One region of the Absicoccus intestinalis genome, then DNA from elsewhere that is predicted to be linked to it. Evidence: predicted binding sites of a transcription regulator. Region 1 holds the regulator's gene; each other region holds the start of a gene.
What was found. Region 1 encodes HrcA, which represses chaperone genes, less so after heat shock. Its sites were predicted from a motif close to TTTTAGCACTNNNNNNNNNNNAGTGCTAAAA; they were not measured.
Positions count from the first base shown of each region.

Region 2: a site for HrcA is predicted at 1,314-1,344, ahead of MOZ64_RS03260 (co-chaperone GroES). Genes of this name have one in related genera too.
Region 3: a site for HrcA is predicted at 1,261-1,291, ahead of htpG (molecular chaperone HtpG). Genes of this name have one in related genera too.
Region 4: a site for HrcA is predicted at 1,547-1,577, ahead of MOZ64_RS08880 (ATP-dependent Clp protease ATP-binding subunit). Genes of this name have one in related genera too.

Region 1 is NZ_JALBUS010000002.1:136,726-139,945, reverse strand. It holds gene MOZ64_RS01920 (ABC transporter ATP-binding protein) at 1-574, shown strand, start outside; gene hrcA (heat-inducible transcriptional repressor HrcA) at 696-1,745, shown strand; gene grpE (nucleotide exchange factor GrpE) at 1,717-2,307, shown strand; gene dnaK (molecular chaperone DnaK) at 2,322-3,220, shown strand, end outside.
Region 2 is NZ_JALBUS010000004.1:21,744-24,963, reverse strand. It holds gene thrS (threonine--tRNA ligase) at 1-1,280, shown strand, start outside; gene MOZ64_RS03260 (co-chaperone GroES) at 1,405-1,665, shown strand; gene groL (chaperonin GroEL) at 1,684-3,220, shown strand, end outside.
Region 3 is NZ_JALBUS010000005.1:82,273-85,492, reverse strand. It holds gene deoC (deoxyribose-phosphate aldolase) at 1-32, opposite strand, end outside; gene MOZ64_RS04705 (GNAT family N-acetyltransferase) at 79-669, shown strand; gene MOZ64_RS04700 (MarR family winged helix-turn-helix transcriptional regulator) at 790-1,239, shown strand; gene htpG (molecular chaperone HtpG) at 1,347-3,220, shown strand, end outside.
Region 4 is NZ_JALBUS010000014.1:47,756-50,975, reverse strand. It holds gene MOZ64_RS08880 (ATP-dependent Clp protease ATP-binding subunit) at 1-1,488, opposite strand, end outside; gene MOZ64_RS08875 (FprA family A-type flavoprotein) at 1,662-2,849, shown strand; gene MOZ64_RS08870 (alpha-hydroxy-acid oxidizing protein) at 2,938-3,220, shown strand, end outside.

The DNA.
Region 1 (3,220 bases):
TGATGTCAATAGTGGAAGCATTTCCATTGATGGACATGATATTCGTACATTTGATCGCAATGGCTTGCGTTCCTTGTTGGGCATGGTCCTTCAAGATACATGGTTATTCCATGGCACGATCATGGAAAATATTCGTTATGGTCGTTTGGATGCCACGGATGAAGAAGTCATGGCCGCGGCCAAAGCCGCTCATGCCGATGAATTCATCATGCAACAGCCGGATGGCTATCAAACCGTATTGGATGAAGAGTCCAGCAATATCTCACAAGGACAGAAACAATTGTTGACCATTGCGCGGGCAATATTGGCTGATCATAAGATCTTGATCTTGGATGAAGCCACTTCCAGTGTGGATACACGAACGGAGGGATTGATCCAAAAAGCGATGGACCATTTGATGGAAGGTCGAACGAGTTTTGTGATTGCACATCGTCTATCTACGATCAAAGATGCCGATACGATCTTGGTCATCAATAATGGAGATATCGTTGAACAAGGAAATCATGAAGAGTTGTTGAAAAAGAATGGTTTCTATGCGAAATTGTACAATAGTCAATTTGAACAAGTGACATAAAGAGGGAAAATCATTCTCTCTTTTTTTTATCAACTTTTTAGCACTTTTTAGTTGACGGTGCTAATTATTGTGATATACTGTTAGCAGACGTGGAATAAGAGTGCTAGAAAGGAGTCCCTTCATGGAGTTGACACAACGACAAAAAGTTATATTTAAAACCATTGTTGAAGAGTTTACTCGATGTGCAGAACCCATTGGTTCGAAGACGTTGATGGAGCTACTGGATTTTCCTGTTTCTTCAGCCACCATTCGAAATGAAATGGCTAAATTGGAGAAATATGGATTATTGGAAAAGACCCATACTTCAAGTGGTCGAGTTCCTTCACAATTGGGATATCGATATTATGTCGAGCATTTGATGGTCACGGATCTGGATATGCCAACGAAAGTGTCCCTCCAACAAGTATTTTCGGAAAGACAATTTTCATTGGATGAAATGGTTCAGAAAAGTTGTGATGTCCTTAGCGACATGACCAATCTTACGAGTATCGTATTGGGACCGGATAGTTCGCAACAAACCTTACAAAATGTGCAATTGATTCCCATCAATGCACGAAGTGCAGTGGCGATCATCGTGACGGATACGGGTCATATTGAAAATAAGATGTTTCAATTTGATGAAGATGTTTCCGTTAATGATATGAAAACCTGTTGCGATATCTTCAATGACCAATTAAAAGATACGCCCATCAATCAAGTGATATCGAAAATGGAAGAAATCAAGCCATTGATGAGTGCTAAAATTGTTCGAAGTGAAGTTTTATTTGAAGCTTTTGTGACTGCGTTTATGAAATTTGCGACGGAGAAAGTTGCGGTATCTGGTCGAAGCAACATGTTGTATCAACCAGAATTTAGTGATATTTCAAAATTGAAGCAATTGATGAAAATTTTGGAAAATAGTGATCTGTTTCAGAAATGGACGGATCAAGAAGGAAATATTGCCATTCATGTAGGTGAGCGAAATGAAGTCTTACAGATTGGCGATGTCTCGGTGGTATCCACCAAATTTCATGTGAAGAATGACGAAGAGGGGCAACTGATGGTCGTGGGACCCAATCGAATGCAATATTCGAAAGTGGTTGCGCTAATGGATTATATGAGCGATGTAATTGAAGATGTGTTTACGGAAGGAGGCTTTTCCGATGGATCAGGAAACGAAAAAGACAAATGACGAAGAGGTCAAAGCGGAAGATGTCAAATCACCGAAAGATACGAAAGAGCAAGTAGAAAAGAAATCGGTCAAAGACAAAGTAAAAGAAAAGATCAACAAGGTGGATCCAAGAGATGAAAAGATCAAAGAATTGGAAGCTGCGTTGAAACAAGCAAAAAATGATCGTGCTCGTGCGTATGCGGATGCGGAAAATATGAAAAAGCGTCTACAAAAAGAAGCGGATAATGCGAAGAAATATCGTTTTCAACAAGCTGGTTTAGAGCTATTACCAATTGTGGACAATATGGGAATGGCCATCAAGGTGGATTCAGAAAATGAAGAACTTACAAACTATGTAAAGGGATTCGAAATGATCTACCAGCAGTTGCAGCGTGTGTTGGAAAACGAAGGCGTGAAAGAAATTGATGCCGAAGGAAAACCATTTGATCACAATACCATGCAGGCTTTGATGCAAGAAAAGAAAGAAGATACCGAGCCAGGTATGGTCATTGAAGTGATGCAAAAGGGTTATATGTTAAAAGATCGCATTTTGCGACCTGCACTTGTGAAAGTAAGCGAATAAAGGAGGAATTGATTATGTCGAAAATTATTGGTATTGACTTAGGTACAACAAATAGTTGTGTTGCAGTAATGGAAGGTAAAGAGCCAAAAGTAATTCCAAACCCTGAAGGTAATCGGACAACGCCAAGTGTTGTTGCTTTTAAGGATGGCGAAAAGATCATTGGTGATGCGGCTAAGCGTCAAGCTGTCACAAATAAAAATACGATTTCTTCCATCAAACGTTTGATGGGTACAAGCCAGAAAGTCGAAGCGGAAGGAAAGAAATATACACCAGAAGAAATTTCTGCAATGATCCTGCAATATTTGAAAGGATATGCCGAAGATTATTTAGGTGAAAAAGTAACAGAAGCTGTTATTACCGTTCCTGCTTACTTTAATGATGCGCAACGTCAAGCAACAAAAGATGCTGGTAAAATTGCTGGTTTGGATGTAAAACGTATCATCAACGAACCAACAGCTGCTGCATTGGCTTATGGTATTGATAAAACAGATAAAGAACAAAAAGTATTGATCTATGACTTAGGTGGAGGTACATTTGATGTTTCCATCTTGGATCTAGCCGATGGTACATTTGAAGTATTGTCTACCAATGGGGATACCCATCTGGGTGGAGATGATTTTGATAACGTTTTGGTAGATTGGATGGCTGAAGATTTCAAGAAACAAAATGGTATTGATTTGAAGAACGATCCAATGGCTTTACAACGTTTAAAAGAAGCTGCTGAAAAAGCTAAGAAAGATTTGTCTGGTGTCATGCAGACACAAATTTCATTGCCATTTATCTCTGCAGGTCCTGCTGGTCCATTGCATTTGGATATGACGTTGACACGTGCACGTTTTGATGAAATGACAAAGTTTTTGGTTGATCGTACGATGCAACCAATCCGTAATGCATTGAATGATGCCAATATGAG
Region 2 (3,220 bases), on a different contig from region 1:
AACGTATTTATGGTGTATGTTTCGATACAAAAGAAGATCTAGACAAATACCTGGAAGCTTTAGAGGAAGCAAAGAAACGTGATCACAAGAAGATTGGTCGTGAAATGGGCTTATTTATGATGTCTGAATTTGCACCTGGTATGCCATTCTTCCTTCCAGATGGAATGATCCTTCAAAGACAATTGGAAGAATATTGGCATGAAGAACATGTCAAAGAAGGATATCAATTTGTTCGTACACCTATCATGATGTCTAAAGAATTATGGGAAACCTCTGGACATTGGGGACACTATAAACAAAATATGTATACTTCAAAAGTAGAAAATCGTGAATTTGCGATCAAACCAATGAATTGCCCAGGCGCTGTGTTGGTCTATAACAATTCTTTGCATTCTTACAAAGATTTACCCCTTCGATTAGCTGAAGAAGGACTTGTGCATCGAAATGAAGCTTCTGGTGCATTAAACGGATTGTTCCGCGTTCGTGAATTTACCCAAGATGATTCACATATTTTTGTGACTGTCGATCAAATTGAAGATGAAGTAGGACGTATCATTGCCCTGATTGATCGTATTTATAGTGTTTTAGGATTGACATACAATATTGAATTGTCTACTCGTCCAGAAAGCTATATTGGTGAATTGGATGTTTGGGAAAAGAGTGAAAAAGCTTTGGCTGAGGCGTGCCGTAAAGCTGGAAAAGATTTTGTTGTAAATCCAGGCGATGGTGCTTTCTATGGTCCAAAATTGGATTTCCATATCAAGGATAGTTTGGGACGTATTTGGCAATGTGGTACGGTTCAATTGGATATGAATTTACCAGGTCGTTTTGGCGCTGTCTATGTGGATAAAGATGGATCTCGTAAGACACCAATCATGTTGCATCGTGTTGTCTTTGGTTCTTTTGAACGTTTCATTGGTATTTTGACCGAACATTTTGCTGGTCATTTCCCATTGTGGATGGCTCCTCATCAATTGGTTGTCATTCCTGTTCATCAGGAAAAACATTTGGTCTATGCGAAACAAGTACAAGAAGCATTGCAGGCAAAAGGATTGCGTGTTGATCTAGATGATCGTAATGAAAAATTAGGTTATCGTGTTCGTGAAGCACAAATCAAGCATATTAATTATCAATTGGTTGTTGGTGATGGCGAAATGGCTGAAAATACGGTAACGATTCGAAAGAGTGGTTCTCGTAAATCAGAAACAGTTTCATTGGAAGATGCCATTCAACGTTTTGTTTCCGAAGTGGATACTAAAGAATTATTTAAAGCTGAATAGGCAAGATCAGATCCATAGATATGGATCTGATTTTTTAAGCACTTTGATGTTGACAGTGCTAAATGTTGTGATATACTACAGTTAGCAATTGAAATAGACAAGTGCTAAAAAGGAGGATGCTAGTATGATTAAACCTTTACATGATTTTGTTTTATTGAAAAAAGAAAAAGAAGAAAAGACGACCGCAAGTGGAATTATCTTGACGAGTGGCAAAGAAAAATCAAAATTTGCGATCGTTGAAGAAATTGGAACTGGAGTCGAAAAGCCAGATTATGCCAAGGGCGATAAAGTATTATTTAAAGAATATGCCGGAACAAATATCAAAATTGATGACGAAGAATATGTAGTGATCAAAGATGAAGATATCATTGCAGTAAATCGATAATATATAGGAGGAATAGTTATGGCAAAAGAAGTACGTTTTTCAAAAGATGCTCGTGAAGCAATGCTCAATGGAGTGAATACCTTAGCGAATGCAGTACGTGTTACATTAGGTCCTAAAGGACGTAACGTGGTCTTGGAAAGAGAATATGGCAGCCCATTGATCACGAATGATGGTGTAAGTATTGCCAAAGAAATTGAATTGGAAGATCCATTTGAAAATATGGGTGCAAAATTGGTTTATGAAGTAGCCAATAAAACCAATGATACGGCTGGTGATGGTACAACAACAGCAACCATTTTGGCGCAAAGCATGATTGAAAATGGTTTACGTGCGGTAGAACGTGGTGCAAACCCTGTATTGATGCGTGAAGGTATTGAGAAAGCATCAAAAGCTATTAGTGAATATATTTTGGAACATTCAAAGAAGGTAGAATCTTCTAAAGATATTGAGAGCGTAGCTACCATTTCGAGTGGTAATGAAGAAATTGGTAAGATCATTGCCCAAGCCATGGAAAAGGTAGGTCGTGATGGTGTTATCTCTACGGATGATTCCAATAGTTTTGAAACAACATTAGAAATCAGTGAAGGTATGGAATATGACAAGGGCTATGTTTCTCCATATATGGTTTCTGATCGTGAAAAAATGGAATGTGTTATGGAAAATCCATATGTTTTGGTTACGGATCAAAAGATCAACAATGTCCAAGAAATCTTACCTTTGTTGGAGCAAATCGTACAATCCAATCGTAGTTTATTGATCATTGCGGATGATCTGGAAAATGAAGTTGTATCTACATTGGCATTAAATAAATTACGTGGAACATTTAACGTCGTTGCAACGAAGGCGCCTGGATTTGGTGATAACCAAAAAGCGCAATTGGAAGATATTGCCATCTTAACAGGTGCAACATTCTATTCGAAAGATCTAGATATGGATCTAAAAGATATGCAATTATCTGATCTTGGTACCGTAAAGCGTTTGATTGTTAAGAAAGACAGTACAACGATGATTGGTGGTGCTGGCGATAAAGCAAAAGTAGCTGATCGTGTAAAAGAAATTGAAGCACAAATTGAAAATACCAAGAGCGAATATGATAAGAAACGTATGTCTGAACGTTTAGGTAAATTATCCAATGGTGTGGCAGTCATCAAAGTCGGTGCGGCTACTGAAACGGAATTGAAAGAAAAGAAATTACGTATTGAAGATGCATTGAACTCTACTCGTGCAGCTGTTAGTGAAGGTATTGTTGTTGGTGGTGGCGCTTGCCTTGTCAATGCTTATGTTGCCTTGAAAGATAAGGTGCATTCCGATGTAGTGGATGTACAAAAAGGTATTAAATTAGTATTTGACGCTTTGTTATCGCCATTGGCACAAATTGCTGATAATGCCGGATTTAATAGTGAAGATATTGTTGAAAAACAAAAGACACAAGATACGGGTATTGGTTTTGATGCCAAAGCCGGTGAATGGGTAAATATGTTTGATGCAGGTATCATTGATCCTGCCAAAGTAACTCGTAATGCTTTGATCAATTCAACAAGTATTTCTGCTTTGT
Region 3 (3,220 bases), on a different contig from region 1:
TATTTTGCGAGTGACTGTTTTGTGAGTGTCATGATAAAATCCTCCTGTTTCCATGATATACTATTATTGGTGATAAAAATGACAATTGTAGATAAAAATGTAGAATATCGATCTTTATTGATGATCATTGGACGAAAAGTTTGCACACATGAAGTGCCATTGGATCCAGCTTATCAATATGTTGTCTACCAGCCTACCTTTGAAAATGCATGGGCCCAACTACAATTGGACTTGGGTGTATTTGACACGTTTGAAAAAGCCAAACAAACTTTTCATGAAATGGCATCTCATCCCCATTTCAAAGACAATTTCTTATTTGTCTGTGATAAAGAAGGCCAATTGGTTGGCAGTGCGGGTTTATGGCCAGGACATCATTTTGGCATGGATCGTTTGCGCATTCATTACGTGGCGGTATCTCAAGTGCATCAGCATCATAAAATTGGGTCGAGCATGGTTTCTAAATTAATTATGAAATACGATGCGACACCGGGAAAATATCCTTTATATCTGGCTACGCAAACCAATAGTTATGGGGCCATTGCGATGTATTCCCATTTGGGATTTACTGCCTATTTGGGTGCTTATGAAGGATGTACGCAAAAGCAATCGGAAGCCAATTGGACGTTGGCCACAAAAATCTTGCGTGAAAAGAGCGCATCCTCATTCTAGTATAATGAATTTTATTGTTTGAGTTAGTGAATAAAAGAGGAAAAAAAGGAAAATGATCTTCTGCTTTGGGAAACCAAAGCATTGGGGGTGATTTTATTTGGAAAGTATGAGGAAAAACAAATGGAAAATACGGAAGCAGCACGGAAAGCTTTTGAAACGATTAAAGTGTATTTTAAGTTACAAGATGTATATTTTTTTCAATCTCTGAAACGAATGAATCATATGACGTTACGAGATTATATGATCTTTCATTATATCTATGCAGAAAATCCAATGCATCAAGTGCAACCATCAAAATTGGCCAATTATTTGGAAATTAGTCCATCGGCTGTCAGTCAATTGATCACGAATTATGAAAAACGAAATTGGGTAAAACGGGTACATTCCGACACGGATCGTCGCAATGTATATGTTAGTTTGACCGATGAAGCACATGAAATTATGGTTAAATATTTTCCATTGGAAGAAGATTTGATTAGAAAAGCCATTCGCAATTGTTCCACAGAAGATTTATCTGCCTTTGTACGTGTTCTCTCATGTATTAACCAACAAATACCTATTGAAGAATGAGGAGTGGATATTCCACTTCTTTTTTATCACTCATTCCTTGACAGTGCTAACAATGCGTTGTATGATTAGCAGGTAGACACAAGGAGTGCTAAAAAGGAGTGGTGAGTATGCCAAGAAAAAAACAGTTTAAATCAGAATCAAAACGTCTTTTGGATTTAATGATCAATTCGATTTACACGCATAAAGAAATCTTTTTACGTGAGTTGATTTCCAATGCGAGTGATGCGATCGATAAATATTATTTTAAACATGCTGGACATGTGGATACATCCACATTTGAAATTCGCTTAGATCCAGATAAAGAAAATCGTACATTGACCATTTCCGATAATGGTATTGGTATGGATGCCGATGAATTGGAAGAAAACTTGGGTACGATCGCAAAATCGGGTTCTTTGGCTTTTAAGGAACAAATGGAAAAGAAAGAAGAGAATACCGATGCGGATGTAGATATCATTGGTCAATTTGGTGTTGGTTTTTATTCAGCTTTCATGGTGGCCAAATCGGTAACCGTCGTTTCGAAAAAAGATGGAGCAGATACGGCTTATAAATGGGTCAGCCAAGGGGATGATGGTTACTTTATTACCGAAAGTGATAAAGAAGATCGAGGTACAACCATCATTTTAGCCCTAAAAGAAGATACCGATGATGAAGATTATTCACAATATTTGGAAACATATACCTTGGAAAATCTAGTCAAGAAGTATTCGGACTACATTCGTTATCCAATCAAGATGGAAGTGGAGACACAAAAGGTCAAAGAGGAAACGAAAGATCAAGAAAAACCGGAATACGAAACGGTTGTAGAAGACAAGACATTGAATTCCATGGTTCCTTTGTGGAAGCGTCAAAAATCCCAGATCACGAAGGAGGAATACGATCAATTTTATAAGGATCATTTCCAAGATTTCCAAGATCCACAACGTGTCATTCATTTTAGTGTAGAAGGAAATGTTAGCTTTACGGCTTTGTTGTATATACCCGGTCGAGTACCGATGGGCTTCTATCAACAAGATTATAAGAAAGGTTTGCAGCTGTATAGTCGCGGTGTATTCATCATGGATCATGCCGAAGAATTATTACCAGATTACTTGCGATTTGTGAAAGGATTGGTGGATAGTCAAGATCTTTCCTTGAATATTTCTCGTGAGATGTTGCAACATGATAATCAATTGAAATTGATTGCCAAACGTATCGAGAAGAAAGTGTTATCCGAATTGAATGCGATGATGAGCAAAGAACGTGATGAATATGAAAAGTTCTGGAATAACTTTGGTTTGAATATTAAATTTGGTGTGTACAACAACTGGGGCATGGACAAAGATAAACTTGAAAATTTATTGATGTTCTATACCAGTCATGAACAAAAATTGGCTACTTTAAATGAATATGTCGATCGTATGAAAGAAGATCAGAAATCGATTTATTATGTTTCGGGTTCGGATATGACATTGATCGATAAAATGCCAATCGTACAGACTTTGAAAAATAAAGGATACGAAGTCATCTATTTGTTGGATGATGTGGATGAATTCGTCATGCAAACGTTGCAGACTTTCCGTGAAAAGACATTTAAGAATGCAACCCAAGGCGATTTGGATCTAGATTCCGAAGATGAAAAGAAAGAATTGGAACAAACTGCCCAAGATAATAAAGAGTTGTTGGATTTCATGAAAGAGAGCTTGAAAGATCGAGTTGTAGATGTCAAAGTATCCAATAAATTGAGTGATGATCCAGTTTGTTTGAGTGCCGGTGAAGGTGTTTCTTTTGAAATGGAAAAAGTCTTTGCGAATGCACCAGAAGGCAGTGGTCCAATGGGTGGTATGAAAGCCGAACGTATTTTAGAATTAAATCCAAACCATCCCATCTTTACCACGTTAAAACATTTATATGAAACGGATAAAGATAAGGTCAAAGAAGTTGCTGATGTTTTATATGATCAAGCCTCGTTGATTGAAGGATTCCCAATTGATGATCCAAT
Region 4 (3,220 bases), on a different contig from region 1:
AGCTGCCTCTTCATAACGAGCATCGTTTTGCGCTTGTTGCAAATCCAAACGAGCTTTTTCCAACGCCTTTTTGTCTTCTTGGGAATTGGCCAAGGCTTCTTTTTCATCTTCCCATTTTGAACGCATAGCATCTCGTTGCGCCTTCAATTGACCCAATTCCTCTTCAATTTCATCACGACGTTCGATGGCTTTTTTATCCGTTTCTTTCTGCAGTGATGTCTTTTCAATTTGCAGCTGTAAGATCTTACGCTCTAACTCATCCAACTCTTGTGGCATACTTTCCATTTCTACCTTCAAAGTTGCACAAGCCTCATCCACTAAATCGATGGCTTTATCTGGTAAGAAACGATCGGTAATATAACGATCCGATAATGTAGCTGCACTGATCAATGCTTCATCTTTAATTTTAACACCATGGAAACTTTCAAAACGATCTTTCAAACCACGTAAGATACTAATGGTATCTTGAACACTTGGTTCTTGTACCATGACACGTTGGAAACGACGTTCCAAAGCCGCATCTTTTTCAATATATTTCCGATATTCATCAAATGTTGTCGCACCAATACAATGCAACTCACCACGTGCTAACATGGGTTTCAACAAATTGGCTGCATCCATAGAACCTTCTGTTTTACCAGCGCCTACTAAATTGTGAATCTCATCAATAAATAATAGGATCTGACCATTGCTCTTTTTCACTTCATCCAAAATGGATTTTAATCGTTCCTCAAATTCGCCACGATATTTAGCACCTGCAATCAATGATCCCATATCCAATTCGATCAATCGTTTATCTTTTAAAGATTCGGGTACGTCCCCTTTCATGATACGCCAAGCCAATCCTTCAACAACAGCGGTCTTACCTACACCCGGCTCACCAATCAAAACTGGATTATTTTTTGTCTTACGCGACAAGATCTGCATCACTCGACGAATCTCATCATCACGACCAATAATAGGATCGATCTTTCCATCACGAACTTCTTGTACCAGATCACGGCCATATTTCTTTAAAGCTTCGACATTATCTTCGGCATTCGGTGAATCATATTTTTTACCATTTCGACGTTGCAGTTCTGCTTCTTGACAAGCCTTTTCATTCAAATGAAATTCACGCACTAATCGTTTTGAAATATACGATTCATTAAACATCAAAGCTAGCCAAACACTCGCCACCGACAAATAGGTCTCATCATGTGCGTTTGCCCATTTTTCAGCCTTGTCCAAAGATCTTTGAACCGTCGTTGAAAAATTAAGATTCTGTGTCGGACTTGACGCAATATGACCTTCTTCTTCACCGATGATTTCTAACGCTCTATTTTTATCGATACCGACACGCTCAAACAAGCCATCTAGAATATCATCTTTAAAAATAGCGGCTAATAAATCAATCGTATCCACGCTTGGATGTTGTTTGGATTGAGCATCATTCGCAGCATCCATCAATACTTTCTGTAATCTCTCTGACATATGTTCATAATCCATAGGGCACACCTCCTTTAGCGCTCTACTTATCCAACTGCTAATTGTAGTATAGCACAATAGTTAGCACTGTCAATATAAAAGTGCTAATTTTTTATATTTTATTTCTATCCCCATTATGGACATTTTAAACAAAAAAGCCTACACTAAAAAAAGTAAAGAAATGAGGTTAAAAAATGAAAAAAGCAAAACAGCTCATGGATTCAGTATACTGGGTTGGCGCCCGTGATATCACCAATCGTTATTTTCACGGTGAACTCTATCCTATTGATGAAGGTTGTACGTATAATGCTTATTTGATCGTGGATGACCAAGTTACACTAATTGACACGGTCGAAGAAGAATTTAGTCAAGATTGTTTAGAACGCATTCAATCTGTATTAGGTGATCGACCTATTGATAATATCATCATGCAACATGCAGAACCCGATCATTCCGGTGGCTTATTGGAAATCAAAGCAATTTATCCAAATGCCAAAGTATATGCATCGGTTGGTGGTGTACGCAATATCAAAGCCCAATTTCCAATCGACTTTGAAATTGAAGCATTGAAAACAAACGACACCATGACAACGGGAAACTATCATTTCCAATTTGTTGAAATGCAAATGATCCACTGGCCAGATAATATGTTGACCTATTGTCCTGAACTAAAAACCGTCTTCTCTAATGATGCTTTCGGCCAACACATTGTCAATTATCAATTGACCGATGAAAACTTAGATCGATCCTTCTGTCTTGATAAAGCCAAGGAATACTTCGCAAATATCGTGCTTCCTTATACTGCGCAAGTCAATGCTAAGCTCAACTTTATCAACAATTTACATTTAGAAATTGAAACCATCATGCCAGCACATGGTATCATCTGGAAACAATATGTACCTGATATTCTAACCGCTTATGGAGACTTTGCACATTTAAAACCATCCAATAAAGTGGTCATTGTGTATCAATCGGTATGGAAGCATACCCAACAAATGGCAGAAGCATTAGCCGAAGGATTTGGCGATGCCGGCATGGATGTAAAAATCTATCCATTAGCGGATACGAAATCGACGATCATTTTTAAAGAAATCGTGGATGCCAAATTGATTTGTGTTGGTTCAGGCACATATAATAACGATATTTCTTATAGTGTTGGTGCATTCTTAACTCACCTTCGTGCGGCTAAATTAAAAGGTAAAAAAGGATTAGGCTTTGGTGCCTTTGGTTGGTTCCCAAAAGTACCTTCTCAAATTGATCAAGCCTTAACGGACGCTGGATTAGAAAGTGTACACGATGCGATATCCCATGTATTTAGTCCAGATACAACCGATCTAGAAAATTACTACAATATTGCACAAGAAATCGCAAAAGAATTATAGATCCAATCAAGTAGCATCTTTCAAAAGGAACATGCTACTTTTTTTCAGGACTGGATTCTGCCATAATAAACAAAAAAGGAGAACATGGATGAACGAAACCAAAACAAAGTGGCCAGGCCCACCTGGTTTAATTCCAGTGACAAGTGGCCGAGCCGATGATGCCAATCAAATCAATCGCCACTATTTGGATCGATTGATGGTTGAAATGCGCGTTATCGATGCCAGAATACCCGATTTACATACAGAAATATTCGGAAAGTTATACGACAGTCCGATAATGATGCCTGCTTTTTCTCACTTAAATAAAGCAGGCATACAAGATCGTCAACCCATGGAAGAATACGCCAAAGCAGCCACCATTCTAAACATCG